Regions from separate parts of the Streptomyces nigra genome, predicted to be linked through region 2. Evidence: riboswitches for the same ligand, from Rfam matches in the RefSeq annotation. Region 2 holds a riboswitch; each other region holds the start of a gene.
The links. A riboswitch is a leader RNA that binds a small molecule or an ion and turns the genes downstream of it on or off. The one in region 2 is predicted to bind cobalamin.
Positions count from the first base shown of each region.

Region 1 (6,946 bases), 1.5 Mb from region 2:
TGAGGGTGAAGACCACCTTGTCGTCACCGTCCGCGCGGACCTCCTTGATGGCGTCCAGCTCGCTGCGACTGGTGTTGTTCGTCTTCGCGTCGAGGATCGTCTCGTAGGTGAACACAACGTCGGCCGAGGTCAAAGGCTCGCCGTCGCTGAATGTCACCCCGTCACGGAGGGTGTAGGTGTAGGTCAGGCCGTTGTCGCTGACCTCGGGCAGGGCCTTGGCGAGGGCGGGCCTCAGCCTCAGGTCGGCGTCCCGGGCGAGCAGGCCGTCGAACACCTTCGAGTTGCCGTCCTTGCCGTAGCCGAGCAGGGGACTGAGTGTGTCCGGCTCGGATGCCACCCCGATCACGACGGAGTCGGCTCCGCCGCCGACTTCGCTGTCACCGGGGGCCGAGCAAGCGGCGACGCCGGTGAGTATGGCCGCTGTGGCGGCGGCTGTCCGTATCCGACGGACCGTCATGGACCTCACACCCTTAATGAAGATCATAAGCTGTTGCATAATACTTGCAATAAAGGCTCCCCGGGCAGCTCAGAGGACAGTCCGGTACCCAAGGGTTCTGCCCGGGCCCTTCACATGGGCGGTGTCGTAGGGGGCAGGTGGCGTCCATGAGGCAGCGCGCCACCGGTCTTGCTCCGGGCAGGACATCGAGGCGATGCGGCAGCCCCCTACCTGACAGGGCGGGGCCAGGCTCTGTGCCGCCGCCAGGAGCGCGGCGGACAGCCTGCGCTCGCGCCGTCACCGGGCGCCATGGGCTGAGCTTGTCAGGCGCTTGGCTCCTGGGGGAGGAACGTCACCTGAGGGGCGCCTGTGCGCGGATGGACGGCCACTTCCGTCTCCACTCCGTAGACCTCGGCCAGGAGCGCGGGGGTGAGTATCTCGGCGGGCGGTCCGGAAGCGGTGACTTCACCCTCGTACAGGACGTAGAGGCGGTCGCAGAAGCAGGCGGCCAGGTTGAGGTCGTGCAGGGCGAGCAGCACGGTCGCGGGCAGGCGCCGAAGGGTGCCGAGCACGGACAGTTGATGCCGGATGTCGAGATGGTTGGTGGGTTCGTCGAGGACGAGGAGGGTGGGCTGCTGGGCGAGGGCCCGCGCGATGAGGACGCGTTGGCGTTCGCCGCCGGAGAGCCGGTCGAAGGTGCGGTCGGCCAGGTGGACGGCGTCGACCGCCAGGAGTGCTGAGTCGATGAGTTCGGCGTCCTCGGGGGTGTCACCCGCGAGCAGCCGTTTGTGCGGGGTGCGGCCCATGGCGACGACCTCGCGCACCGCGAGGTCGAAGTCGGCTGCCGGCTCCTGGACCACCGCCGCCACGGTGCGGGCCAGCTGCCGCACGGGCAGCGACCAGGCGTCGGCTCCGTCGACCTTGACCTCACCCGCGTCGGGGCGCAGCACGCGGTAGACGGTGCGCAATAGGCTCGACTTGCCGCTGCCGTTGGGGCCCACGAGCCCGATGGTCTCGCCCGGACGGGCGGTCAGAGACACGTCGCGCACCAGGTGGCGGGCTCCGGCGGTGAGCGTGACGCCGTCGACGCTCAGATCGGCCGCGGTCATGCCACACCTCGGTCGGTGCCGCGCCGGGCGTCCCGCCGCATGAGCCACAGAAAGAACGGCCCGCCGCACAGGGCCGTAAGGACGCCGACGGGTATCTCCATCGGCGCGGCGATCGTCCGCGCGGCGATGTCGGCCCAGACGAGGAAGACCGCTCCGCCGAGCGCCGCCGTCGGCAGGACCCGGCGGTGGTCGCCGCCGACGAACAGGCGCACGATGTGGGGCGTCATCAGGCCGACGAAGCCGATCGGCCCGGCCGCCGCGACCAGCACGCCCGTGACGAGGGAGAGCAGGACGAACAGCCGGGCACGGAAGCGGGCCACGTCCAGCCCCATGGTGGTGGCCGCCTCCTCGCCGGCCAGCAGCAGGTTCAGGTTGCGGGCCTGCGTCAACAGGACGCCGACACCGAGCAGCAAGGCCGTGCTCGGCAGCCACAGCGTGCCCCAGTCGACCCCGCCGAGACCGCCGAGGGTCCAGGCGAGGACCGCGCGGGTCTCGTTGCCTCGATCGGTGGTGAGCAACAGCAGATCGAGGACCGCGGTGAGCGTCGCGGCGATCGCCACGCCGGACAGCACGAGACGCGAGGAGGTGATGCGTCCGCCGGTGCGGGCGGTGGCGTACACGAGCAGGAGCGCCCCCAACGCCCCCACGAAGGCTGCCACCGACAGGGAGACCGGACCGAACAGGGTCACCCCGAACACGATGACGGAGACCGCGCCGAGGGACGCCCCCGAGGAGACGCCGAGCAGGTACGGTTCGGCGAGCGGGTTTCGCACCAGCGCTTGAAGGGCGGTGCCGACCACCGCGAGGCCGGCGCCGGTGACCGCCCCGAGCAGCACCCGCGGCGCTCGCACGTCCACCACGATGATCTCCCGGGCCCGCGACCAGTCAGGCTGCTGCCAGTCGGCACCCAGTGCGTGCGTCACGATGCCCCACACCTGGGTGGGTGGCACCTGGACGGATCCGATCGCGAGTCCGGTGACGGCGGAGACGACGAGCAGGGCGGTGAGCACCAACAGCGTGACGGCCAGCCCGGTTCGGCGCTCTCCTGGCTCGGTAGTCTTCCGTCGTCGGACTCGCGTCTCGACGGATGTGACGGTGGTGGTCCGGGTCACCGGAAGCTCTCGGGGTGCAGTCCGCGGGCAAGATCGTCGACGGCGTAGGCCGAGCGGATCCCCACCAGCGTGGCGGTCAGCGGCAGAACGACGAACCGCCTGTTCCTGACCGCGGGTACGTCGGCGAGCGCGGGCTGGGACAGCAGGAACCTCTTCTTCTGCTCGACGCTTCCGGCGCCCTCGTAGTCGTAGACGGCGATGACTTCCGGTTTGCGCTCGATGACCTGCTCCCAGGAGACGTCGCCGAAGACGTCGTCGAGGTCGGCGAAGACGTTCTCGCCGCCGGCCAGCCGGATGAGCTCGGTGCCGAGGCTCTTGCCGCCGGCGGTGAAGGCGGCCTTGTCGCCGCTGTCGTAGACGAAGACGGGCACCTCGGGTTCGCCCTCGACCTTGCCGGCGGCCTTGCCGACGCGGCTCTTGAGGTCGGTGACCAGCTTGTCGGCCCGGTCCGGGACACCGAAGATCCTGCCGATGGTGCGGACCTCGTCGTAGGTGTCCTCCATCGTCACCTTCTTCTTGCCGCAGTACTCACGGTTGAGGTAGGTGTCGATGCCCGCGTCGGCGAACGCCGTGCGGGAGCGGCCCTCCTTCTCGGTGAAGGCGCTGCCGTAGCCGCCGTAGACGAAGTCGGGTTCGGCATCCAGGATCTTCTCGAACGACGGCTCCTTCCGCGCCAGTTCGGGAACCGCCTCGTAGTCCTCCTTCAGCTCGGGCAGCACCGCGGAGTCGGGGAAGGCCGTGCCGACCATGCGATCCTTCAGGCCGAGGGCGAGCATGAGTTCCGCCGGGTGCTGATGGATGGTGACCACCCGCGACGGCGGCCTGTCGTACGTCGTCCTCACACCGCAGTTGTCGACGGTGACCGGGAAACCTGCGGGCACGGCCGCGGTGGCCTTCGCGTCCCCGCCGCTCTCGTCGGCCGCACCGCAGCTCGTGGTCAACAGCACTGACGACAGAGCCACGGCAGCGGCCGTGGCACGAAGGAACCCGCGCGTGCGGGCAGGGGTGAACAGCTGGGACACGTGAAGCCTCCTGGAGTCCGCGCTCCTCGGATCGGGCCCGCGACGGACCAGTGTCCTGACTCCCGGATCGACGCTTCCTCCGCCTTCCCGCGCGGTGCGCAGTGGCGTGTCGGAGGGGCGCTCCCCGGTCACAGTGGCGGGACCGTGCCGGATTCGCACCGGCTTCCTGTCTCCCGTCGCGGCGATGACCAGGTGATCCTACGATTCCCCGAGTCATCGGCAAAGGCCGAGGGGTTCCGGCCGCACACACCACGCCTCCTCAACGCTCCGTGGACGGCCCGAAGGACGAGTCGCTCAGCGTGCTCCTCGCCCCGTCGCACCACCCGGGGCGGCTACCTTGCGGGACGGGAACCGCCCTGCGGCGAGGTCCACTTGCCTACTGGGTCCGCCCGAGGGGCGAGCGCCGTGCTGATCACTCGTGACCGCGCTCGGGTGACTGCCCGTCAGGCGGCGCTGGCCTCGGAGCTCTTATGCCGGGAGTTGTGGGGGACTGGTGCCGGCCGGAATGCGCAGGGCGAGGATGGCCATGTCGTCCTGGCCGTCGCTCGGGTGGTGATCGGCCAGGACCTGCACGAGTTCGTGCAGGGGCCGGTTGGCGTGGGTGGCGGCGAGGTCGGCGAGAGCGGTCAGGCCCACGTCGATGGAGTGGGCTGGATGTTCGATGAGGCCGTCGGTGAAGAAGAGGAGGATCGAGCCCGCGGGTAGGGAGCGGGTGTGGTCGGGGCGGTGTTCACCGGTGCTCACCCCGAGCGGCAGGCCGGGCTCGGCGTGCAGGTACTCCGTTTCCAGGTCAGGGCCGATCAGCAGGGGAGGATAGTGCCCGGCCGTGCTCCATCGCAGTACCCACCCGGATGGGTCGGGTTCGATACGGGCCAGGCACGCTGTAGTGACCGGGACATCCGCAGTGGCGTGCAGGGTGCGGTCCAGTTGGGCGAGGATCTCGCTGGGCGGGGTACGGCGGTCGTACAGCAGCGCCCGGAGCATGCTGTGGGTCTGCGCCATGGCGGCCGCCGCGTACAGGTCGTGGCCGCCTACGTCACCGATCATGATGCCGACCGTGTCGTCGGGCAGCACGATGGCGTCGTACCAGTCCCCGCCGAGCCGGTTGGGTTCATCGGCCGGCCGGTAGACGGTGGCGGCGGTGAAGGGGCTCAGATCGGGCAGCGTGGGCAGCAGCAGACGCTGGAAGGTCTCCGCGCTGTCACGGACCTGCCCGAACAGGCGGGCGTTCTCGATCGCGATACCGGCGGCGCCGGCGAGGGCGACCACCACGTCCTCGTCATCGGGGCCGAAAGGACGGCCGTCGAGACGTTCGGACAGGTAGAGGTCGCCGTAGATCTCGCCGCGGACACTGATCGCCACGCCCAGCAGGGTGCGCATGGGCGGATGACCGGGCGGAAAGCCGGCGGAGGCGGGATGCGAAGGGATGTCGTCGACGCGGAGTGGTTCGGGATTGTGGATGAGATGCCCGAGCACGCCACGACCGTGGGGGAACGCCACCCCGCCCAGATCGGCGCGTTCCGTCTCACTCAGCCCCGCCGTGATGAAGGCCTTGAGATACTCGCCGGACTCGTGCAGCACCCCCAGGGCGCCGTACCGCGCGCCGACCAGTTCCATCGCGGTGGTGACGATGCGCCGCAGCACAGCCGAGAGATCCAGTTCCCCGCTGATGGCCAGCACCGCGCCCAGCAGACCCTGCAGCCGGTCCTTGGCGTCGGCCAGGGCTTGTAACTGCGCACCGATCTCGTCCAGCTCGGTGTCCAGCTGCAACCGCAGGTCAGGAACCTTCGGCTGCTCGGTCCGCCCGGTCTGGTCCTGGTCACTCAACGCGCGTGCCTCTGGATCGTGTCATGTGCGGTCAGTGGGAGTCGGGTCCACCTCTACCTAGGGCCTTTCGACGGGAGGCGGCCAACGGCGCAAGCTTTGCCCCGTTTCGTTCATCCGCAAACAGGCCATGTGCCCAGCTGCGTGTGCGTGGACCAGGCGGGCGGGGATGGCATGGACGGAAGCCGTGTCACTCCGGGCGGAAGTCGTGGCAGTGTCTTCGCGCCCAGCTCGTCGCCGCGCGTTGCGCCGGTACGTCGCACCCGATGAGCCGCTCGCGCCGAGTCCGGCCGGTCGCGGCGGCCGGGGCTCCCACGGCCACGGCTCTGCGTATCGAATAGCACCGCGCAGCCGCGTGTGCTCATGTCTACGCTGACGGAGTGACATTGGTGTGGGTGTTCCGGCAATTCAGGAACGGGCAGGTCCTTTTCCAACTTCAGTTTGAGCAGGTGAGGTGGAGGGGGAGGGCTGCTTGGACGAGGCTGGTGATGCGGGTGGTTGAGCAGCGGAGCTTGCGCAGGAGCCGCCAGGACTTGAGGGTGGCGACGGCGGGTTCGACCAGGGCTCGGATTTTGGCCTGTGAGCGGTTCACGGCTTGCTGGCCTTCGGACAGGTTTTCCCATCGGCCTCGGTAGGGCACGCGGACAGCAGGTCCGGCGCCCTGGTAGCCCTTGTCGGCCCAGCAGCGGATCTTTGCCGCGGTCAGGGCGTTGAAGATGCCGTGTTCGCGTGCGGCGCGGATGTCATGGACGGCTCCGGGTAGGGCGGGTGAGGTCCACAAGAGACGTCCGGCTGGGTCGGCGAGGATTTGGACGTTCATGCCGTGCTTCTTGTGCTTGCCCGAGTAGAACGGCCTGTCGGCAGCGATCCGGTCGATGGGCAGGAGGGTGCCGTCGAGCAGGACGAACGCACTCCTCGACGCCTCGCGGACTGCTTGTTCGAGCGTAGGCGCCAGGGCGGCCAGGAGGTCGACGGCTTCGGTGATGCAGCGGTAGGCGGTCGTCGTGCCGATGCCGAACCCGGCTGCGAGCTGGGAGTAGGGGTGCCCGTTGCGGCGGTGGGCGAGGGTGAGCAGCGCCTGTCGGCCGGCGCTCAACCGGCGCCACCGGCTGCCGATCGCACGGCGACGTTCGCGCAGACGGGCGGTGAGGAAGCGAAGATGCGTGCTGGACAGGTCCAGTCCGGACGGGTAGACAAACACGTGAAGCCTCTGGCGGCTCGGGTGATCTTGGTCGTGAACCCATCTACCAGGAGCTTCACCGGCCTGCCGCCCCGATGCCACTGACGCGAGGGCAAGTTGGATAGGCTCAATGCTCTGAGAGCCGTCGTTTGGTGCAGTTAGCCGAGGGACGCGAAGGGGTTCGAGAACGAGGTCAGGTCGCTCGCGCGGACCAGGCTGAGCTCGCTGGGTTCGATCCCGGACCCGGACAGGACCACGTCAGT
Region 1 is NZ_CP029043.1:64,806-71,751, reverse strand. Features, by position in the region: gene DC008_RS00380 (ABC transporter substrate-binding protein) at 1-457, opposite strand, end outside; gene DC008_RS00375 (ABC transporter ATP-binding protein) at 760-1,545, opposite strand; gene DC008_RS00370 (FecCD family ABC transporter permease) at 1,542-2,573, opposite strand; gene DC008_RS00365 (ABC transporter substrate-binding protein) at 2,654-3,679, opposite strand; cobalamin riboswitch at 3,708-3,885, opposite strand; gene DC008_RS00360 (PP2C family protein-serine/threonine phosphatase) at 4,148-5,506, opposite strand; gene DC008_RS00355 (transposase family protein) at 5,940-6,704, opposite strand; gene DC008_RS00350 (hypothetical protein) at 6,842-6,946, opposite strand, start outside.
Region 1: another riboswitch for cobalamin. It lies ahead of DC008_RS00365 (ABC transporter substrate-binding protein); the one in region 2 lies ahead of DC008_RS07455 (cobalamin biosynthesis protein).

Region 2 (6,946 bases):
ATCGCGTCGGACGCCGTGCGTGCCGGGCCGTCCACCAGGTCCGTCAGCTCGGCCGGGACCTTCACCGGCGCCCCCGGCTCGGCCAGCAACTCCGCCTCCGCCAGGCCGAAGTGGGCGGCCAGCGAGGCCCGCAGCCCGGGGATCGCGTTCGCCTGCCCGCCCCACACCTGGGACGCGCGCAGCACCGCCAGCACCAGGTTCACCCGCGGCTCGCCCACCGGGCCGCCGCCCAGGATGTGCAGCCCGTCGCGGATCTGCACGTCCTTGATCTCGCACAGATAGCCGTCGATGTGCATGACGAACTCGTCGAACGCGTCGTCGTCCGGCTGTTCGTCGACATGCAGGTCGTGGTGGAGCTCGGCCGCCTTCACCAGCGTCCAGATCTGCGCGCGCACCGCCGGTGCCTTCGTCGGGTCCAGATCGGAGACGAGCGCGTACTCGTCCAGCAGCTGCTCCAGCTTGGCCAGATCGCCGTAGGTGTCGGCGCGGGCCATCGGCGGGACGAGGTGGTCGACGACGGTGGCGTGGCCGCGCCGCTTGGCCTGGGTGCCCTCGCCGGGGTCGTTCACGATGAACGGGTAGACCAGAGGCAGTTCGCCGAGGACGGCGTCCGGGGCGCAGCCGCGGCTCAGCCCGAGGCCCTTGCCGGGCAGCCACTCCATCGTGCCGTGCTTGCCCATGTGCACGATCGCGTCGGCGCCGAAGCTGTTCTCCAGCCAGCGGTAGGCCGCCATGTAGTGGTGCGAGGGCGGCATGTCCGGGTCGTGGTAGATCGCGATGGGGTTCTCGCCGAAGCCGCGCGGCGGCTGGATCATCACGACGACATTCCCGAACTGCAGCGACGCCAGCACGATGTCGTCGCCGTCGACGTACAGCGAGCCCGGCGGCTCGCCCCACGCGTCCAGCATGGCCTGCTTGAGGTCCGCGTCCAGCGTGTCGAACCAGGTCGTGTAGTCGGCGAGCGGCACCCGCGCGGGCGCCGACGCCAGCTGTTCCTCGGTCAGCCACTCGACGTCGTGCCCGCCGGCCTCGATGAGCCGGTGGATCAACTCGTCGCCGTTGTCGGGGTACTCGGTGAGCGCGTAGCCCGCCTCGGACAGCGCGTCCAGCACCCGTACCGCCGAGGCGGGTGTGTCCAGGCCGACCGCGTTGCCGACGCGGGAGTGCTTGGTCGGGTAGGCGGTGAAGACGAGAGCCAGCTTCTTCTCGGCGTTCGGCTTGTGCCGCAGCCGGGCGTGCCGGACGGCGATCCCGGCGACCCGCGCGGCCCGCTCCGGGTCGGCCACGTACACCGGCACGTCGTCCGGGCCCTGCTCCTTGAACGAGAACGGCACGGTGACCAGGCGCCCGTCGAACTCGGGGATCGCCACCTGCATCGCCGCGTCCATCGGGGACAGCGCCGCGTCGGACTCCTTCCAGGCGGCCCGCGAGGACGTCAGGCACAGCCCCTGCAGGACCGGCACGTCCAGCTCGGCGAGCCGGCCGATGTCCCAGGCCTCCTCGTCGCCGCCCGCGGAGGCCTGCGAGGCGTGGGTGCCGCCCGCCGCGAGGACGGTGGCGACCAGGGCGTCGGCCCGGCCCAGGATCTCGTACAGCCCGTCGTCCGCGCCGCGCAGCGAACCGCAGTACACGGGCAGCGCGTTGGCGCCCCGGGCCTCGATCGCGTCGCACAGCGTGTCCACGAACGCGGTGTTGCCGGAGAGGTGGTGGGCCCGGTAGAAGAGCACGCCCACCGTCGGCCGGCCGTCCTGCCACGGACGCGAGCCGTGCACGCCGTACTCGGGCATCGGGCGCGGCTCCAGGAACCCCTCGCCCGTCAGCAGCACGGTGTCGGACAGGAACCGGGCCAGTTCGGTGAGGTTGGCGGGGCCGCCCGCCACCAGGTACTTCAGCGCCTCCGCGACCACACCGGCCGGCACCGACGACTCGGCCATCAGCTCGGCGTCCGGCACGGACTCGCCGCCCAGCAGGACGGTCGGCACCCCCGACGCCTCGAGCACGGCGAGCCCGTCCTCCCAGGCCCGTTTCCCGCCCAGCAGCCGTACGACGGCGATGTCGGCGCCCTCGATCAGCGCGGGCAGTTCGGCCCCGACGTCCAGGCGGGTCGGGTTGCCGATCCGGTACGCGGCGTCGCCGGCGCGTGCCGCCAGCAGGTCCGTGTCGGCGGTCGACAGCAACAACACAGTGCTCATGCGGGCGCTCCCGGTGGGATGAAGGGCAGTCCTCGCGGCGCGCCCGACTCGATGAGCCGCCACAGCGCGTCCGTGTCCGCGTGGTGTTCGATGAGATCGCCGAGCCGGTCGAGCTGCTCCTCGCGCAGCGCGGCGAAGGAGGTGCCGGGCGCCGGCACGAAGCGGCGGCCCGCGGCGGCCGCCACCTCCCGCAGGAAGGCACGCCGGAAGCCGTCCGACTCCAGCGAGCCGTGCCAGTGGGTGCCCCAGGTCTGGCCGACCCGGCAGCCGTCCAGGAAGGGTTCACCCGCCAGGACTTCGGCGACGCCGTGGTGGATCTCGTAGCCCTCGACGGGTTCGCCGAGCGCTTCGCCGACCGGCCGGGTCAGGGTCTTCTCCCGGGCGAACCGCACCCGTACGGGCAGCACACCGAGGCCGTCGACATGGCCGGCGCGACTCTCGACGTCGTCCTCGATGTGCTCGCCGAGGACCTGGAAACCGCCGCAGATCCCGAGGATCGGCCGGCCCTCGGCGGCCCGGCGCACCAGCGCCGCCGCCAGCCCCCGCTCGCGCAGCCAGCGCAGCGCCTTCACGGTGCCGCGGGTGCCGGGCACGACGACCAGGTCGGCGTCGGCCAGCTCCTCCGGCCGGTCCACGAACCGCACGACGACGCCCGGTTCGGCGGCGAGGGCGTCGACGTCCGTGAAGTTGGACATCAGCGGCACCGCGCACACGGCGACCCGCAGCACGTCCTCGCCGACCGGGGCGGCCACCTCCGACTCGCGCACCGCGCCGCGCAGCGACACCCGCAGGCCGTCCTCCTCGTCGATGCCGAGGCCGTGCCGGAACGGCAGCACGCCGTACGTCCGCCGGCCGGTCAGGCCGTGCAGCATGTCCAGGCCCGGCTCCAGCAGCGAGACGTCCCCGCGGAACTTGTTGACGAGGAACCCGGCGACCAGCTCCTGGTCCTCGGGCGCCAGCAGCGCCACGGTCCCGAAGAACGAGGCGAAGACACCACCGCGGTCGATGTCGCCGACGACCAGCACGGGCAGGTCCGCGCCGCGGGCGATCCCCATGTTCACGATGTCGGTGCGCCGCAGGTTGATCTCGGCCGGGGAGCCCGCGCCCTCGCAGATCACCGCGTCGTACGCGCCCCGCAGTTCGGCGAGCGAGTCGAGCACGGTGCCGAGCAACTGCTCCTGCCTGCCGCCGTGGTAGCCGCGGGCGCTCATCTCGCCGACCGGCCGGCCGAGCAGCACGACCTGGCTGCTGCGGTCGCCGCCGGGCTTGAGCAGCACGGGGTTCATCAGCGCGGTCGGCTCCACCCGGCAGGCCTGCGCCTGCATGGCCTGCGCGCGCCCGATCTCCGCGCCCTCGCGGGTCACGAAGGAGTTCAGCGACATGTTCTGCGCCTTGAAGGGCGCCACCTTCACGCCCTGCCGCACCAGCCACCGGCAGATCCCGGCGGTGACGACGCTCTTGCCGGCGTCGGAGGTGGTGCCGGCGACCAGGAGTCCACCGTTCACGAGGTCCTTCCTCTCGTCCCGCGCCGCCGCCCCGGCAGCAGCCGGGCGCCGGCGCACACGCCCAGCGCGAGCACGCCCACCCGCTGCGAGAGCCGGACGGCCCGCTCGATGTCCCCGACCTCGACGGCCCGTCCTGCGGCGCCGTTGAGCACGGGCCGGTGCTCCACCCGGCCGCCGTACGACAGCGTCCCGCCCAGCCGCACGCCGAGCGCCCCCGCGAACGAGGCCTCCACGGGGCCCGCGTTGGGGCTGGGATGCCGGTGGGCGTCGGCCCGCCAGGCCCGTACGGCACCCCGGGGATCGCCCCCGGCGACGGCGGCCAGCGCGGCGGTCAGTCGGGCGCCCGGCCAGCCGGCGACGTCGTCGAGGCGTGCCGAGGCCCAGCCGTAGCGGCGGTACCTGGGGGAGCGGTGCCCGACCATGGCGTCGAGGGTGTTGACGGCCCGGAAGCCCGCGAGGCCCGGCACGCCGGCGACGGCTCCCCACACCAGTGCGCCGACCACGGCGTCCGAGGTGTTCTCGGCGACGGACTCCACGACGGCCCGCGCGATCCCGTCGGCGTCCAGCGCCTGCGGGTCGCGTCCGCACAGGTGCGGCAGCCGCGCCCGTGCCGCGTCGACGTCTCCGGCCTCCAGGGCGCGCCCGATCGTCCGGGCCTCGCGGGCGAGCGACGTGCCGCCGACGACGGCCCAGGTGACGGCGCCGGTCAGGGCGACGGAGGTGGCGGGGGAGGGGCGCACGGCGCGGGCGGCGAGCGCGGCGGCCGCCACGGCGCCTCCGGCGCACACGGCGGTGTGCAGCACACCCCAGGCGCGGTGGTCGCGCCACAACACCCGTTCCACGGCGCCCGCGGCACGTCCGAACGCGGCGACCGGATGCCCCCGGCGTGGATCGCCGAGCAGCAGGTCACCGAGGAGTCCGGCGGCGGCGCCGTACGCGAAGACGCGTTCGGCACGCACGGGGTTCAGCCGGTGGTGGCGTCAGACAGGGGTCCGGTACTGCGTGACGATCGGCAGGCGAGCATCGCGTGATGTCCTCACTCAGGGTGTCCACGCCCTGGTTCGACGAGACCGGCGGCGAGAGTTCCTGGCTCCCGGGGGTATCTACCCCGGTGACAGTGGCGGGACCGCGCCGGATTCGCACCGGCTTCCTCTTCTGCCGCCGTAGATGGCTCCGGAAGTCCACCACGGGTCGCGACGGCCGTCAACTTGCCTGTGACCTGCGACGGGAGAGTGTGCGCAGGCCCACACACACCGAAGGTGCGCGACGGAGTTCCGTCGCGCACCTCAGGAGTCGAAGGCCGTACGTCAGGCCACGATGAGATAGATGCCGTAGGCCACGGCCGCCGTGCAGGCGGCGAAGCACGCGTAGGCGCCGGTGACCGCGAGCGCGGCCGAGTCGCCCTGCGCGACCGCCCGTTCGCGGCGCGAGAGGCCCGCGATGCCGAGGGTGAACAGGCCCACGAGGGCCACCGTGACCACGAGACTGACACCGAAGACGGAGCCGAGAGCCGCCCAGTCGATCTTCATACTGCTGCTTCCTTGGGTTGCCGGGAGGAGTGACCGGGAGTCAGACGCCGAGCTTGGTGGGCTCGGGTCCGCCGGCCGGAGCCGGGACGGTGACCGCGAGGTCCTCGGTCACCGTGCCCGTGGGAGGCGGGGTCACGGCGGCCATGGCGGTGGTCACCACGCCGGCCGGCTCGTCGTCGGCGATGACGTTGGTGTGGTCGACGACCTCGCGGCGGGAGATCTTCCAGATCGCGAAACTGGAGGCGACCAGGAAGACCGCGACGGCGGCGGTGCCCCAGGTGCCGAGGCCCGTCACATACTCGGCGAGCGCGGCGACCAGCGCGGCCGCCGGCAGCGTCAGACCCCAGGCGACGAACATCCGGGTGGCCGTGGACCAGCGGACCACACCGCCCTTGCGGCCGAGGCCCGCGCCCATCACGGCGCCGGAGACGGAGTGCGTGGTGGACAGCGAGAAGCCGAGGTGCGAGGAGGCCAGGATGACCGTCGCGGCGCTGGTCTGGGCGGCGAAGCCCTGCTGCGGCTGGAGGTCGGTCAGGCCCTTGCCCATGGTGCGGATGATGCGCCAGCCGCCGAGGTAGGTGCCGAGCGCGATGGCCAGACCGGCGGAGAGGATCACCCAGGTGGGAGGGTCCGAGTCGGGGGCGAGGGCGCCGCCCGCGACCAGGGCGAGGGTGATGATGCCCATGGTCTTCTGCGCGTCGTTGGTGCCGTGGGCGAGCGAGACGAGGCCCGCGGAGGCGATCTGGCCCGCGCGGTAGCCCTTCTTCGAGGCCTCGCCGTCGGCCTTCCGGCCGAGCCGGTAGGTGAGCCGCGTGGCCAGCAGGGCCGCGACGCCCGCGACGATCGGGGCGGCGATGGCCGGGAGCAGGACCTTGGTGACGAGCACGTCACCGTGGACGGCGCCGACGCCGGCCGAGGCGATGGCCGCGCCGATCAGGCCGCCCATGAGGGCGTGCGACGAACTGGAGGGCAGGCCCACCAGCCACGTGAGGAGGTTCCAGAGGATCGCGCCGACCAACGCGGCGAAGATGACCTCGGGACGGATGCCGGTCTCGTCGACGAGACCCTTGGAGATCGTGTTGGCGACCTCCACGGAGAGGAAAGCGCCCACAAGGTTGAGCACGGCGGACATGGCCACCGCGACCTTGGGCTTGAGCGCACCGGTCGAGATGGTGGTGGCCATCGCGTTGGCGGTGTCGTGAAAACCGTTCGTGAAATCGAACGCGAGCGCGGTTACCACCACGATCGCGAGGATCAGCGAGAAGTTTTCCATTTACCCAGGCAATCGTTCGAGGTCATTGGCTCGATGAACGTAGGAAACCTGAGTGAACGGAAGGTGAACTGGGGCGGGCCGCACGGTGTCCGGGACGGAGGGTTTCCCCAATGAACGGAAGCCCTCCGTCCGCACGGCCCGGGCGGGGCCCGGCTAGCGGCCCCGGGCGAACCTCTTGAGCTGCGTCAGCGACCCGTTGAAGAGATTCTGGTCACCCGGCAGGCTGCCGGCGTTGTCGTACTGCCAGAAGGTCCAGGCGCGCCATCCGGAAGGCAGTGTTCCGGGGCTCGGTGCATCGTAGCGGGCCACCCACCGCGCGTGGTCGCCGGCGAAGGCGCGGGAGGACCCGGTGCAGGTGTTCCACCAGTGGGCGGTGGTGTAGATCACCGGTCGGCGGCCGGTCAGCCGGCGCACCTCGTCGCTGAACGCCCGGATCCAGGAGACCAA
Region 2 is NZ_CP029043.1:1,597,521-1,604,466, reverse strand. Features, by position in the region: gene cobN (cobaltochelatase subunit CobN) at 1-2,192, opposite strand, end outside; gene DC008_RS07460 (cobyric acid synthase) at 2,189-3,697, opposite strand; gene DC008_RS07455 (cobalamin biosynthesis protein) at 3,694-4,656, opposite strand; cobalamin riboswitch at 4,759-4,898, opposite strand; gene DC008_RS07450 (hypothetical protein) at 5,005-5,226, opposite strand; gene DC008_RS07445 (inorganic phosphate transporter) at 5,267-6,499, opposite strand; gene DC008_RS07440 (lysozyme) at 6,653-6,946, opposite strand, start outside.

Region 3 (6,946 bases), 4.5 Mb from region 2:
GCCGGTCGGCGTCGGTCACCAGGTCGTGCGGTCCGCTCTTGCGGTCGACCTCGTGGTCGGCGAGCCGGCGGAAGCGGGGCATGATCTCGGCGGCCGCCGCCTTGCGGACGGCGTCCTCCACGTCGGTGGCGTGCTGGGCGAGAAACTCTTCGATGGTTTCGTTTTCTTCGATCACCCGTCCATGGAAACACGTGCCACTGACAACGCCCGCCCGCCGGGTGACCTGCGGACGGACTCCCGGTGAACTCGCGTGGTCGCTGCCCCTCGGGGCCCCTCAGCGTCCGACGGCGTAGCCCTGCATGCCGCGCGGGTTCGCCGCGGCGGACAGCACCCCCGTTCCGGGGTCCCGGGCGACCGCGCACAGGCGGCCCTCCGACCAGGCGTCGCCGACCGTGACGTCGTGACCGCGCCGCCGCAGCCCGTCGATCACCGCGGGGGCGGTGCGGCCCTCCACGGTGACGCTCCCGGGCCGTGTCCCGCGCGGGTAGAAGGAGCCGGGGAAGCTGTCGTTGTGCCAGTTCGGGGCGTCGATCGCGCCCTGCAGGTCGAGGCCGCCGCGGACCTGCCCGCGCAGCGCGACCGCGAGGAAGAAGTGCAGCTGCCACTGGTCCTGCTGGTCCCCGCCGGGGGTGCCGAAGGCGAGGACGGGCACGCCGTCGCGCAGCGCGATGCTGGGGGTGAGCGTGGTGCGCGGGCGCCGGCCCGGGGTCAGGGAGTTCGGCAGTCCCTCCTCCAGCCAGGTCATCTGCAGGCGGGTGCCGAGCGGGAAGCCGAGTTCGGGCACGACGGGGTTGGACTGGAGCCAGCCGCCGCTGGGGGTGGCCGCGACCATGTTGCCCCACCGGTCGACGATGTCGAGGTGGCAGGTGTCGCCGCGGGTGAGCCCGTCCGCGGCGACCTCGGGCTCGGCCGGCACCGGCGCCACGGGCGACTTGGCGACCGTCGGCTCCCCGGCGCCCGGCGCGACGGAACCGGGCGCGGCGGCCTCCCCGCGCGCGTGGGCGCCCAGCCGGGGCACGCGCCCGCCGGGGCTGCCGGGCCGCAGCTCGAAGGAGGCGGCCTCGCCCACCAGCCGGCGGCGATCGGCGTTGTAGGCGTCGGACAGCAGGTCGTCGAGCGGCACCTCGGCGGCGTCGCCGTACCAGGCCTCCCGGTCTGCCATGGCCAGCTTGCAGCCCTCGACGAGCAGGTGGACGTAGCCGGCGGACCCGTACGGCGGCAGCTCGTCGGGGAGCAGGGCGAGCTGCTGGAGGAGCACCGGGCCCTGGCTCCAGGGCCCGGCCTTGCACAGGGTCCAGCCGTTCCATTCGTACGTCGCGGGGGCCTCGTAGGTCGCGGACCAGCCGGCGAGGTCGGCGGCGGTGAGGGTGCCGGTGTGGCGCTCGCCGCTGGTGTCGAGGGTGGGCCGCTGCGCCTGCCGGACGAGCGCCTCGGCGATGAACCCGGTACGCCACACCGCGCGCGCGGCCTCGATCTGCGCGACGCGGTCGCCGGCGCCGGAGATCTCCTCGAGCAGGCGCTTCCAGGTGGCGGCGAGGGCCGGGTTCCGGAAGAGGGCGCCGGGGCGCGGCGGCTCGCCGTCGGGCAGATACACCTCGGCGGAGGAGGTCCACTCCGTCTCGAACAGCTCGCGCACGGTCTCCACGGTCTCGCCGACCCGCTCCACGGGCGCGTGCCCGTGTTCGGCGTAGTGGACGGCGTACGCGAGGACGTCGGCGGGTGCCAGGGTGCCGTGGTCGCGCAGCAGCACCATCCAGGCGTCGAAGGCGCCGGGCACGGCGGCGGCCAGCGGTCCGGTGCCGGGGACGAGGTCCAGGCCGAGGCCGCGGTAGTGGGCGACGGTGGCGTCCGCGGGGGCGACGCCCTGGCCGCACAGCACCCGCACCTCGCCGCCCGCCGGGGCGAGGAGGATGGGCACCTCGCCGGCCGGGCCGTTCAGATGCGGTTCGACGACGTGCAGCACGAACGCGCCCGCCACGGCGGCGTCGTAGGCGTTGCCGCCTCGCTCCAGCACCGCCATCGCGGACTGCGAGGCGAGCCAGTGCGTGGAGGACACCATGCCGAAGGTGCCCTGGAGGGTGGGACGGGTGGTGAACATGGCGGGCGTCACCTCGCGGTCGGGGCCGGACGGGTCCGTCCGATCTTGCGTGACCGCCTGTTCGATGTTCAACCGTCCATGGGGGCACGGAGCGAGGGTGGCGTGAAGGTGTGGCGGTCGGGCACCCGTGGCGGGCACGCAGGGCGGGGCCACGGGCGGCCGGTCAGCCCTTCCCCGAGGCCCGCGACGAGGGCGGGGAAATGGTGTGAAAGGCCAGGATCTCCGGGCAGGGAGCAACTCCGGGCCCACCGGCCCGTACCCAGGCGATGACGTCCTCGGTGGCGTCGGGGTCGTTGACGAGGCCGAGCCACACCGGCCGGGCGCCCGCCGCGCGCGCCGCGGCGGAGGGCTGGACGACGACCACGTTGGCGTGGTCGCAGACGTCCAGGCAGTCCGAGACACGGACCGGGACGCTCTCCTGCAGCCGGGCGGCCTGACCCGCGTGGTCGACACCGGTCACCTTGGGGCTGCCGCAGCAGCAGTCCCGGCAGAGCACGACCCGGCAGGGCGTGGACGGAATCTGCCGATCCGGGAGCGACGGCTGGGGCGGGGAGACGGACATACACGCCTTGAGGGTCGGGGCTCGTACGCGGAGCCGGCCTGCGGAGGGCCTCCCCGCCCGGGGGCGTGGAGGTGCCGGCAGGTCTTCGGACTCGGGTTCGTCCCGGCGGGGCGCCTTCCCGGTCTCCCAGTGGCGTGCCTGCCCCGCCCGTCCCCCTCACCGCTGCGCGTCAGTTCCGGATTCGCACCGGATTCCCTGGCCCCGGAGAAGGGGCGCGACCAGCCCCACGAGGCTATCAAGTCAGGGCCCGGAGCCACTCGTTCAGCGTGCCCGCGCGGGCACCGCCGGGGTCCCGAGACCCAGGTCACAATCTGGAAGAGGGCAAGGTCACAGCCATGCCCCCTGCTGCTCCTTTGACCATCTGACCTAGCATCCGAGCATGACGGTCCTGCCTGACGACGGGCTCTCGCTGGCCGCCGAGTTCCCTGACGCAACCCATGAGCAGTGGCGACACCTGGTGGAAGGTGTGCTGCGCAAGGCGGGCAAGGACGTGTCGGGGACGGCTGCCGAGGACGCCCTGTCCACCCCACTCGAGGACGGGATGCGCTCCCGCCCGCTGTACACCGCGCGTGACGCCGCGCCCGACCCCGGCCTGCCCGGCTTCGCCCCCTATGTGCGGGGTGGTCGCCCCGAGGGCAACACCGCCGGCGGCTGGGACGTACGGCAGCGGCACACCACGGCCGCGGACGGCGTGGTGCTGGCGGACCTGGAGAACGGCGTCACCTCGCTCTGGCTGGTCCTCGGCGAGGCGGGCATCCCGGTGTCCTCCCTCGGCAGCGCCCTCGACGGCGTGTACCTCGACCTCGCCCCGGTCGTCCTGGACGCGGGCGCCGAGTCGGAGGCCGCCGCACAGGCGCTGCTCGCCCTGTACGAGGAGCGCGGCGTCGCCAAGGACGCGGCACGCGGCAACCTCGGCTTCGACCCGCTCGGCCACGAGGCCCGCACCGGTACGTCCCTGCCGTTCGCCCCGGCCGCCGCGCCGGCCCGGCGGTGCGCCGAGGAGTACCCGGGGCTCAGGGCCCTGACCGTGGACGCGCTGCCGTACCACGAGGCCGGCGGCTCGGCCGCGCAGGAGCTCGGCGCCGCGCTGGCCACCGGTGTGGCGTATCTGCGGGAGCTGACCGAGGCCGGGCTGACGGTCGAACAGGCCGCCGGCCAGTTGGAGTTCCGCTACGCGGCCACCGCCGACCAGTTCCTGACCATCGCCAAGCTGCGGGCGGCGCGCCGCCTGTGGGCACGGGTGACCGAGGTGTCCGGGGCGCCGAGCGCCCAGGTACAGCACGCCGTGACCTCGCCGGTGATGATGACCCGCCGCGACCCGTGGGTGAACATGCTGCGCACCACGGTCGCCACGCTCGCGGCCGGTGTCGGCGGCGCCGACTCGGTGACCGTGCTGCCCTTCGACCACGCGCTGGGCCTGCCCGACGCGTTCGCGCGGCGCATCGCCCGCAACACCTCGACCATCCTCATCGAGGAGTCCCACCTCGCCCGGGTCATCGACCCGGCGGGCGGCTCCTGGTACGTGGAGCGGCTCACGGACGAACTGGCCCACGCGGGCTGGGAGTTCTTCCAGCGGATCGAGCGGGCGGGCGGCCAGGCCGCCGCGCTGCGTTCGGGACAGCTGCGCGACGACCTCGCCGCCACCTGGGAGGCCCGCACCGGCAAGCTGGCCAAGCGGCGCGAACCGGTCACCGGGGTCAGCGAGTTCCCGCACCTCGGCGAGCAGCCGGTGGTGCGTGAGCCCGCGCCCGAGCCGCCGTCCGGCGGTCTGCCGCGGGTCCGGCGCGACGAGGCGTACGAGGCGCTGCGCGCCCGCTCCGACGCGCATCTGGCCGCGACCGGCGCCCGGCCGCGGATCTACCTGGCCGCGCTCGGCCCGGCCGCCGCCCACACCGCGCGTCTGACCTTCGCCTCGAACCTCTTCCAGGCCGGCGGCATCGAGCCGGTCACCGAGGGCACCTTCGAGGAGAGCGGCGCCACCGAGGCGTGCCTGTGCTCCAGCGACACCGTGTACGAGGAGCAGGCGGCCGAGGTCGCCGGGCGGCTGAAGGCAGCCGGTGCCGCGCATGTGTTCCTCGCCGGGCGGCCCGGGGACCACCCCGGGGTCGACGGCCATGTCTTCGCGGGCTGTGACGCCGTCGCCGTCCTGTCCGCCACCCTCGACCGCATGGGAGTGTCCTGATGGGAATCCCCGACTTCACCGGGATCGAACTGGGGACCCCGGCCGCGGCGGGCGGCTCCGACGAGTGGCGTACGGCCGTCAAGCAGGCCACCGGCGGCGACGAGCCGCTGTGGGAGACGCCCGAGGGCATCGCGGTCAAGCCGCTGTACACCGGGCGTGACCTGGAGGGCCTGGACTTCCTGGGCACCTACCCGGGCATGGCGCCGTATCTGCGCGGCCCGTACCCGACGATGTACGTCAACCAGCCGTGGACGATCCGCCAGTACGCGGGTTTCTCCACCGCCGAGGAGTCCAACGCGTTCTACCGGCGCAATCTGGCGGCCGGTCAGAAGGGCCTGTCGGTCGCCTTCGACCTGCCCACGCACCGCGGCTACGACAGCGACCACCCGCGGGTGACGGGTGACGTCGGCATGGCGGGCGTGGCCATCGACTCGATCTACGACATGCGGCAGCTGTTCGACGGCATCCCGCTGGACAAGATGACGGTGTCGATGACGATGAACGGCGCGGTGCTGCCGGTCCTCGCGCTGTACATCGTCGCCGCCGAGGAGCAGGGTGTACCGCCCGAGAAGCTGGCCGGGACCATTCAGAACGACATTCTGAAGGAGTTCATGGTCCGCAACACCTACATCTATCCGCCGAAGCCATCGATGCGGATCATCTCCGACATCTTCGCCTTCACCTCGCAGCGGATGCCCCGCTACAACTCGATCTCCATCTCCGGCTACCACATCCAGGAGGCCGGTGCGACGGCCGATCTGGAGCTGGCGTACACGCTCGCGGACGGTGTGGAGTACATCCGCGCGGGCCGCGAAGCCGGCCTGGACGTCGACGCGTTCGCGCCCCGGCTGTCGTTCTTCTGGGCGATCGGCATGAACTTCTTCATGGAGGTCGCCAAGCTGCGCGCGGCGCGCCTGCTGTGGGCGAAGCTGGTCAGGCAGTTCGACCCGAAGAACTCCAAGTCGCTGTCGCTGCGCACCCATTCGCAGACGTCGGGATGGTCGCTGACCGCGCAGGACGTGTTCAACAACGTCACGCGCACCTGTGTCGAGGCGATGGCGGCGACGCAGGGCCACACCCAGTCCCTGCACACCAACGCGCTCGACGAGGCGCTGGCCCTGCCGACCGACTTCTCGGCGCGTATCGCCCGCAACACCCAGCTGCTGCTCCAGCAGGAGTCGGGCACCACCCGGGTCATCGACCCGTGGGGCGGCAGCGCCTACGTGGAGAAGCTGACGTACGACCTCGCGCGCCGTGCCTGGCAGCATATCCAGGAGGTCGAGGCGGCCGGCGGCATGGCCAAGGCGATCGACGCCGGCATCCCGAAGCTGCGTATCGAGGAGGCCGCGGCCCGCACCCAGGCGCGTATCGACTCCGGGCGCCAGCCGGTGATCGGCGTCAACAAGTACCGGGTGGACAGCGACGAGCAGATCGACGTGCTGAAGGTCGACAACTCCTCGGTGCGCGCCCAGCAGATCGCCAAGCTGCGGCGGCTGCGCGAGGAGCGCGACGAGACGGCGTGCCGGGCCGCGCTGGACGCGCTGACCCGGGCGGCCGGCGGCGAGGGCAACCTGCTGGAGCTGGCGGTGAACGCCGCCCGCGCGAAGGCGACCGTCGGTGAGATCTCCGACGCCCTGGAGAAGGTGTACGGGCGGCACGCGAGCCAGATCCGTACGATCACGGGCGTGTACCGCAACGAAGCCGGGGAGTCGCCCGCCGTGGACCGCACCCGCACCCTCGTGTCCGACTTCGAGGAGGCCGAGGGCCGCCGTCCGCGCATCCTGGTCGCCAAGATGGGCCAGGACGGCCACGACCGCGGCCAGAAGGTCATCGCGACCGCGTTCGCCGACCTCGGTTTCGACGTCGACGTCGGCCCGCTGTTCCAGACGCCCGCCGAGGTGGCCCGGCAGGCCGTCGAGGCCGACGTGCACATCGTCGGGGTGTCGTCGCTGGCGGCGGGCCATCTCACGCTCGTGCCGGCGCTGAAGGAGGCGCTGGCCGAGGAGGGGCGCGAGGACATCATGATCGTGGTCGGCGGGGTCATCCCGCCGCAGGACGTGGCGACGCTCCTGGAGATGGGCGCGGCGGCGGTCTTCCCGCCCGG
Region 3 is NZ_CP029043.1:6,130,680-6,137,625, reverse strand. Features, by position in the region: gene DC008_RS28290 (inositol monophosphatase family protein) at 1-175, opposite strand, end outside; gene DC008_RS28285 (gamma-glutamyltransferase family protein) at 275-2,098, opposite strand; gene DC008_RS28280 ((2Fe-2S) ferredoxin domain-containing protein) at 2,262-2,660, opposite strand; cobalamin riboswitch at 2,720-2,898, opposite strand; gene DC008_RS28275 (methylmalonyl-CoA mutase family protein) at 3,040-4,842, shown strand; gene scpA (methylmalonyl-CoA mutase) at 4,842-6,946, shown strand, end outside.
Region 3: another riboswitch for cobalamin. It lies ahead of DC008_RS28280 ((2Fe-2S) ferredoxin domain-containing protein); the one in region 2 lies ahead of DC008_RS07455 (cobalamin biosynthesis protein).

Region 4 (6,946 bases), 3.4 Mb from region 2:
GGCCGGGGTCAGCTTCGCGAGGTCGGCGACGTCCGAGTGGAGGTCGACCTCCTCGACGGTCCAGGTGTTCTTGATCGCGTCCCGGTAGCGCTCGTAGAAGTCCGGGTAGCGCATGGGGCGCAGGGTCAGCTCGAAGCCGGGGTCGAGCAGGTTCTTGGTCGTGCTGGTGGTCACTGGCAGGCCTCGCAGGACTCGGGGTTCTCAAGGGAGCAGGCGACGGCCTCGGGGTCGGCGGCCTGCTGGACGGGGACGGTGGCGCGGGCCGCGCGGGCGATCCTCGTCGCCGGGCGGGAGCGCAGGTAGTACGTGGTCTTCAGCCCCTGCTTCCAGGCGTACGCGTACATCGAGGAGAGCTTCCCGATGGTCGGCGTCTCCAGGAACAGGTTCAGGGACTGCGACTGGTCGAGGAACGGCGTGCGTGCCGCCGCCATGTCGATCAGGCCGCGCTGCGGGATCTCCCACGCCGTGCGGTACAGCGCCCGTACGTCCGCCGGGATCCACGCGAAGTCCTGCACCGAGCCGTTGGCCTCGCGCAGCGCCTCACGGGTGCGGGCGTCCCACACGCCGAGCCGCTTCAGCTCCTCCACCAGATACGAGTTGACCTGGAGGAACTCGCCGGACAGCGTCTCGCGCTTGAACAGGTTGGAGACCTGCGGCTCGATGCACTCGTAGACACCGGCGATCGACGCGATCGTGGCGGTCGGGGCGATGGCCAGCAGCAGCGAGTTGCGCAGGCCGGTGGTGGCGAGGCGGTCGCGCAGCGCGGCCCAGCGCTCGGGCCAGGTCAGCTCCACGTCGTAGTGGTCGGGGTGCAGCACGCCCTGGGCGGTGCGCGTCTTCTCCCAGGCCGGCACCGGCCCTTCGCGCTCGGCGAGGTCGGCGGACGCCTCGTACGCGGCGAGCATGACGCGCTCGGCGATCCGCGTGGACAGCGCCTTCGCCTCGGGCGAGTCGAAGGGCAGCCGCAGCTGGAAGAAGACGTCCTGCAGACCCATCGCGCCCAGACCCACCGGGCGCCACCGGGCGTTGGAGCGGCCGGCCTGCTCGGTCGGGTAGAAGTTGATGTCCACGACCCGGTCGAGGAACGTGACGGCCGTGCGGACCGTCTCGTCCAGGCGCTCCCAGTCGATGTCCCCGTCGCGCACGAAGGCGCCGAGGTTGACCGAGCCGAGGTTGCAGACCGCCGTCTCCCCGTCGTCCGTGACCTCCAGGATCTCGGTGCACAGGTTGGAGGAGTGCACGACGTGCCCGGGCAGGGCGGTCTGGTTGGCGGTCCGGTTGGCGGCGTCCTTGAAGGTCATCCAGCCGTTGCCGGTCTGCGCGAGGGTGCGCATCATCCGGCCGTACAGCTCGCGGGCCGGGAGGGTCTTGCGCGCGAGGCCCTCCGCCTCGGCCGCGCGGTAGGCCGCGTCGAACTCCTCGCCCCACAGATCGACCAGCTCGGGCACGTCGGCGGGGGAGAACAGGCTCCACGGCCGGTCGGCCTCGACCCGGCGCATGAACTCGTCCGGCACCCAGTGCGCGAGGTTCAGATTGTGTGTACGGCGGGCGTCCTCACCGGTGTTGTCCCGCAGCTCCAGGAACTCCTCGATGTCGGAGTGCCAGGTCTCCAGGTACACCGCCGCCGCGCCCTTGCGCCGCCCGCCCTGGTTCACGGCCGCCACGGAGGCGTCCAGCGTCTTCAGGAACGGGACGATGCCGTTGGAGTGCCCGTTGGTGCCCCGGATCAGCGAACCCCGGGAGCGGATGCGGGAGTACGACAGCCCGATGCCGCCGGCGTGCTTGGAGAGCCGGGCGACCTGGTGGTAGCGGTCGTAGATCGAGTCCAGCTCGTCCTTGGGGGAGTCCAGGAGGTAGCAGGACGACATCTGGGGGTGCCGGGTGCCGGAGTTGAAGAGCGTGGGGGAGGACGGCAGGTACTCCAGGCGGCTCATCAGCCGGTACAGCGCGGCGACCTCGTCCACCGCCGAGGAGGTGTCGTCCGCGGCGAGGCCGGAGGCGACCCTCAGCAGGAAGTGCTGGGGCGTCTCGATCACCTTGCGGGTGTGCGGATGCCGCAGCAGATAGCGGCTGTAGAGGGTGCGCAGGCCGAAGTAGCCGAAGCGGTCGTCGGCGGCGGGGTCGACGAGCGCGTCGAGCCGGTCCGCGTGCGTCCGCGCGAACGCGGCGGTCCGGTCGGCGATCAGGCCCTCGCGGTGCCCGGTCGCGACCGACCCCGTGAAGCTCGTGACGCCCTGCGAGGCGGCCTCGGCGGCGATGGAGAGGGTGAGCAGCCGCGCGGCCAGCCGGCTGTACGCCGGGTCCTCGGAGATGAGACCGGCCGCCGCCTCGGTGGCGAGCTCGCGCAGCTCCGCCTCGTCGGCCCGCGCGGACCGGCCGCGCAGCGCGGCGGCGGCGACCCGGCCGGGGTCGGCGTCGGGGAGGTCGGCGGTCAGCTCGGTCAGGGTCCGCAACAGCGCGGCACCGGGACCGTCGTTCTCCGGTTCGGCCGCCGCTGAGGCCGGTTCGGCTGGCGCGATGGTCACGTGAGGCTCTCCCTCGCTCGGCACAGGGCCTTGCGGAGGGCAGGGGGCAGCTCACGAGCGCACGGGGCGTCGCGTCCACCGGCCCATTCCACGAGGCCCGGACGTCTGGGCGCACCGGCCGGGTGGCCGGGACGCACTGTCGGCAGGTCCTCGGACTGACCATGTGCACGGAACATGCACAAGTACACCGTTGCGGGACAGTTCCGGATTCGCACCGGATTCCCCTGCGGCGACAGCGAGCATGAGCATACATCTTGTGCTCGCCCGTCGCGCCACCCCTAGATGTTGTGGCGTGGTGGTGTCAGAGCGTCAACTCATAGGTGACGAGCGTGAGGTCGAGGAGCTCCGGCACGGGGTTCCAGTCCCGTTCCGGGGTGCGGACGAAGCCCAGACGCTCGTAGATGCGATGGGCGCTGTACATGGTGGGCTGGGAGGAGAGGACCACGCGTACACAGCCCTCCGTGGCGCGGGCGCGGTCCAGGCAGGCGCGTACGAGCGCCTCGCCGGCGCCGCGTCCCCGGGCCGCCCGGTCGACGGCGAGCATCCGGATCTCCGCCTCGCCGGGCCCGGCCAGATCCGCCATCGGGCCGCTGCCCGAGACGAAGGTCACGCCGCCGAGGACACGGTCGCGCTCGACAGCGACGAGTACCTCGGCGGCCGCCGCGCGCCTGGCCACGTCCTTGAGCTCATGGAGATAGGAGTCGTCCTCGCCGAAGTCCAGCAGTCCGTCCCGTAGATAGGCCTCTGCGGTGATCTCCCCGAGGATGCCGTACTCCCCGGGGGCCGCCGGCCGGATCACGATGTCCATGCCGCCGAGTCTGCCGCAGGAACACGGCGGCGGGCCGCCGGATTTCTCCGACGGCCCGCCGTGTGCGGGTGGTTCAGTGGGACGAGCCCGCCGTGGCCGGCGGCAGCTCCACCTGGACGCCGGGGTCGCCCGCGTCCGCCGTGTAGTCCTCCGGCTTCGTCTCGTCGACGCCGTCGGGGGCCTTCGCGGCCTTCAGGACGAACGTCAGGACGACGGTGACCAGCGCGTTGAGCACGAACGCCGTCAGACCGATGTAGCCGATCTCACCGATGCCCGGGATCTCCTTGGAGGAGCCGCCGAAGTGCTTCTGCGCCGGGGTCGCCACCCCGTACGCGGCGAGCGTGCCGTAGATCATGCCGACCGCCCAGCCGGCCAGCAGGGCCCAGCGGTGGAACCAGCGGGTGAACAGGCCGCCGACCAGGGCCGGGAAGGTCTGCAGGATCCAGATGCCGCCCAGCAGCTGGAAGTTGATGGCGACCGTCTTGTCCATGGTGAGGACGAAGACCAGCGCGCCCACCTTCACCAGCAGCGACACCAGCTTGGAGACCTTGGTCTCCTGGGCGGGCGTGGCGTCCGGCCTGATGAAGTCCTTGTAGATGTTGCGGGTGAACAGGTTCGCCGCTGCGATGGACATGATCGCCGCCGGCACCAGCGCGCCGATGCCGATGGCCGCGAAGGCCACGCCCGCGAACCAGGCCGGGAACATGTTCTCGAACAGCTGCGGGATCGCCAGCTGCCCGTTCTGCACCTTGATCCCGGCCGCGATCGCCATGAAGCCCAGCAGGGCCAGCAGACCCAGCATCAGGGAGTACAGCGGCAGGATCGTGGTGTTGCGCCGGATCACCTCACGGCTGCGGGAGGACAGCGTCGCGGTGATCGAGTGCGGGTACATGAACAGCGCGAGGGCGGAGCCCAGCGCCAGCGTGGCGTACGTCCACTGGGTCGCGTCCGGCGGGGTGAGCGCCCCGCGTGGCGCGCCCGTGGCCGGGTTGGTCTGGCTGTACGCCTCGCTCGCCTTGGCGAAGATCTCGTCGAAGCCGCCCAGCTTGATCGGGATGTAGATGATCGCCACCGCGATGACGATGTAGATCAGCGTGTCCTTGACGAACGCGATCAGCGCGGGGGCGCGCAGGCCCGACGAGTAGGTGTACGCCGCCAGCACGCCGAAGGCGATGAGCAGCGGCAGGTCCTTGATGAACCAGTTGGTGTTCTCGCCGCCGCCGACGCCCATCACGTCCAGGACGGCCTGGATGCCGACCAGCTGGAGCGCGATGTAGGGCATCGTCGCCAGGATGCCGGTGACCGCCACGGCCAGCGACAGGCCCTTGGAGCCGAACCGCCCGCGCACGAAGTCGGAGGTCGTCACATAGCCGTGCTTGTGCGAGACCGACCACAGGCGCGGCAGGAACGTGAAGATCAGCGGGTAGACGAGGATGGTGTACGGCACCGCGAAGAAGCCCGCCGCGCCGGCCGCGTAGATCGCCGCCGGGACCGCCACGAAGGTGTACGCGGTGTACAGGTCGCCGCCGAGCAGGAACCATGTGACCCAGGTGCCGAACGACCGGCCGCCCAGGCCCCATTCGTCGAGGCTGTGCTCGTTCTCGGCCTTGCGCCAGCGCGCGGCCAGGAAGCCCATGACCGTGACGGCCAGGAAGAAGAAGATGAAGACGCCGAGCGCGACGCCGTTCACGCCGTCGTTCATTCCGCGGCACCGCCCTTCTGGGAGGCGCGGGCGCGCTGGTCACGCTGCCACAGCTTGTACGCGGTCATCGTCAGCAGCGTCGAGATCAGCACCCACAGCATCTGGTACCAGTAGAAGAACGGGATGCCGATGAACTGCGGGTCGGTCCTGCTGTACGAACCCACCCACAGCATCGCCACGAAGGGTGCGGCCAGGCAGAGGCCGATGACCACCCGGGCGGGCGTCACCAGGCCTCTGTTCACTTCTGGTGCATCTGACATCGGACGGCTCCGCTCATTGATCGCCTGGGAAATGCCCGGGCAATGTAGGTGACGGCGCAACCGCAGCGGAAGGCTTTGACCGCCCTTCCGATGTGGAGGAATCGTGTGCACGTCACATGGAGCTGGACAGAAGCGGAATCTTCCGTACCGACCTCGTCCGTACGTCAGTCCTGCGGCCTCTTGAGCCTGGCCACGAACTTGTAGCGGTCGCCGCGGTACACCGAGCGCACCCACTCCACCGGCTGGCCCTCGCGGTCCAGGGAGTGCCGGGACAGCATGAGCATCGGCAGGCCCACGTCGGTGCCGAGCAGACCGGCCTCGCGCGGGGTGGCCAGCGAGGTCTCGATGGTCTCCTCAGCCTCGGCGAGATGGACGTCGTAGACCTCGGCGAGCGCGGTGTAGAGCGAGGTGTACTTGACCAGCGACCGGCGCAGCGCGGGGAAGCGCTTGGCGCTCAGGTGCGTGGTCTCGATGGCCATCGGCTCGCCGTTCGCCATGCGCAGCCGCTCGATGCGCAGCACCCGGCCGCCGGCCGTGATGTCGAGCAGGTCGGCCAGCCGGTCGTCGGCGGTGATGTAGCCGATGTCCAGCAGCTGCGAGGTCGGCTCCAGGCCCTGTGCCCGCATGTCCTCGGTGTACGAGGTGAGCTGCAGCGCCTGCGACACCTTCGGCTTGGCGACGAACGTGCCCTTGCCCTGGATGCGCTCCAGCCTGCCCTCGACGACGAGTTCCTGCAGGGCCTGGCGCACGGTCGTGCGCGAGGTGTCGAACTCGGCGGCGAGCGTGCGCTCGGGCGGCACGGGGGTGCCGGGCGCCTGGGTCTCCGTCATGTCGAGGAGATGCTTCTTCAGGCGGTAGTACTTGGGCACGCGGGCGGTGCGGACGGGGACGCCGCTCTCGTTCTCCGCACTGCTGACGTCGGTGCTCATGCTCCGCCTTCCCGCTCCGGCTGCGGCTCACATCGTGGCACGGTGGCGCGGGGCCTGTCCCCGTACGCTCCGTGATCTGTTCTGTATACCGTCGCCGGGCCGTTTGGTCTAGTCCACAGAATGCAATGGTCTAGCGGCCGATGGCGGCCGCGAGCCGCATTTTCGAGGGTTTCTTACTTAAAGGTTCCTGCATATGTAGGTCGCATAACGGCTGGTAGGAGCCCCTTCGAGCACCCTTGACACCCCTTCTGGTCTGGTCCAAGCTCCGGGTACTGGTCTACACCATTGGTCCAGGTCCCGGCCCATCGCTAGTGCGGGGAGGCAGGGGGGTTTGTGGCATCCCTGAGGAGGGTGGCGTGAAGCGCAGGCTGATATCCGCGATCGGTGTCGCGGGCATGATGATCTCCCTGGCGGCGTGCGGGGGCGACAACGGCGACGGCGGGGGCAAGGCCGGGGCGGACGGGTACGCCGGCGAGACGCTCACGGTGTGGGTGATGGACGGTTCCTCGCCCGACCAGTGGCAGAAGGACGTCGCCGCCGCCTTCGAGAAGAAGACCAAGGCCAAGGTCAAGTTCCAGATCCAGCAGTGGAACGGCATCCAGCAGAAGCTGACCACCGCCCTCTCCGAGGAGAACCCGCCGGACGTCTTCGAGATCGGCAACACCCAGACGCCGGCCTACGCCAAGACGGGCGGCCTCGCCGACCTGGCCGACCTCAAGAAC
Region 4 is NZ_CP029043.1:4,983,752-4,990,697, forward strand. Features, by position in the region: gene DC008_RS23230 (ribonucleotide-diphosphate reductase subunit beta) at 1-114, opposite strand, end outside; gene DC008_RS23235 (ribonucleoside-diphosphate reductase subunit alpha) at 171-2,525, opposite strand; cobalamin riboswitch at 2,650-2,774, opposite strand; gene DC008_RS23240 (GNAT family N-acetyltransferase) at 2,827-3,333, opposite strand; gene mctP (monocarboxylate uptake permease MctP) at 3,407-5,035, opposite strand; gene DC008_RS23250 (DUF3311 domain-containing protein) at 5,032-5,295, opposite strand; gene DC008_RS23255 (GntR family transcriptional regulator) at 5,460-6,224, opposite strand; gene DC008_RS23260 (extracellular solute-binding protein) at 6,581-6,946, shown strand, end outside.
Region 4: another riboswitch for cobalamin. It lies ahead of DC008_RS23235 (ribonucleoside-diphosphate reductase subunit alpha); the one in region 2 lies ahead of DC008_RS07455 (cobalamin biosynthesis protein).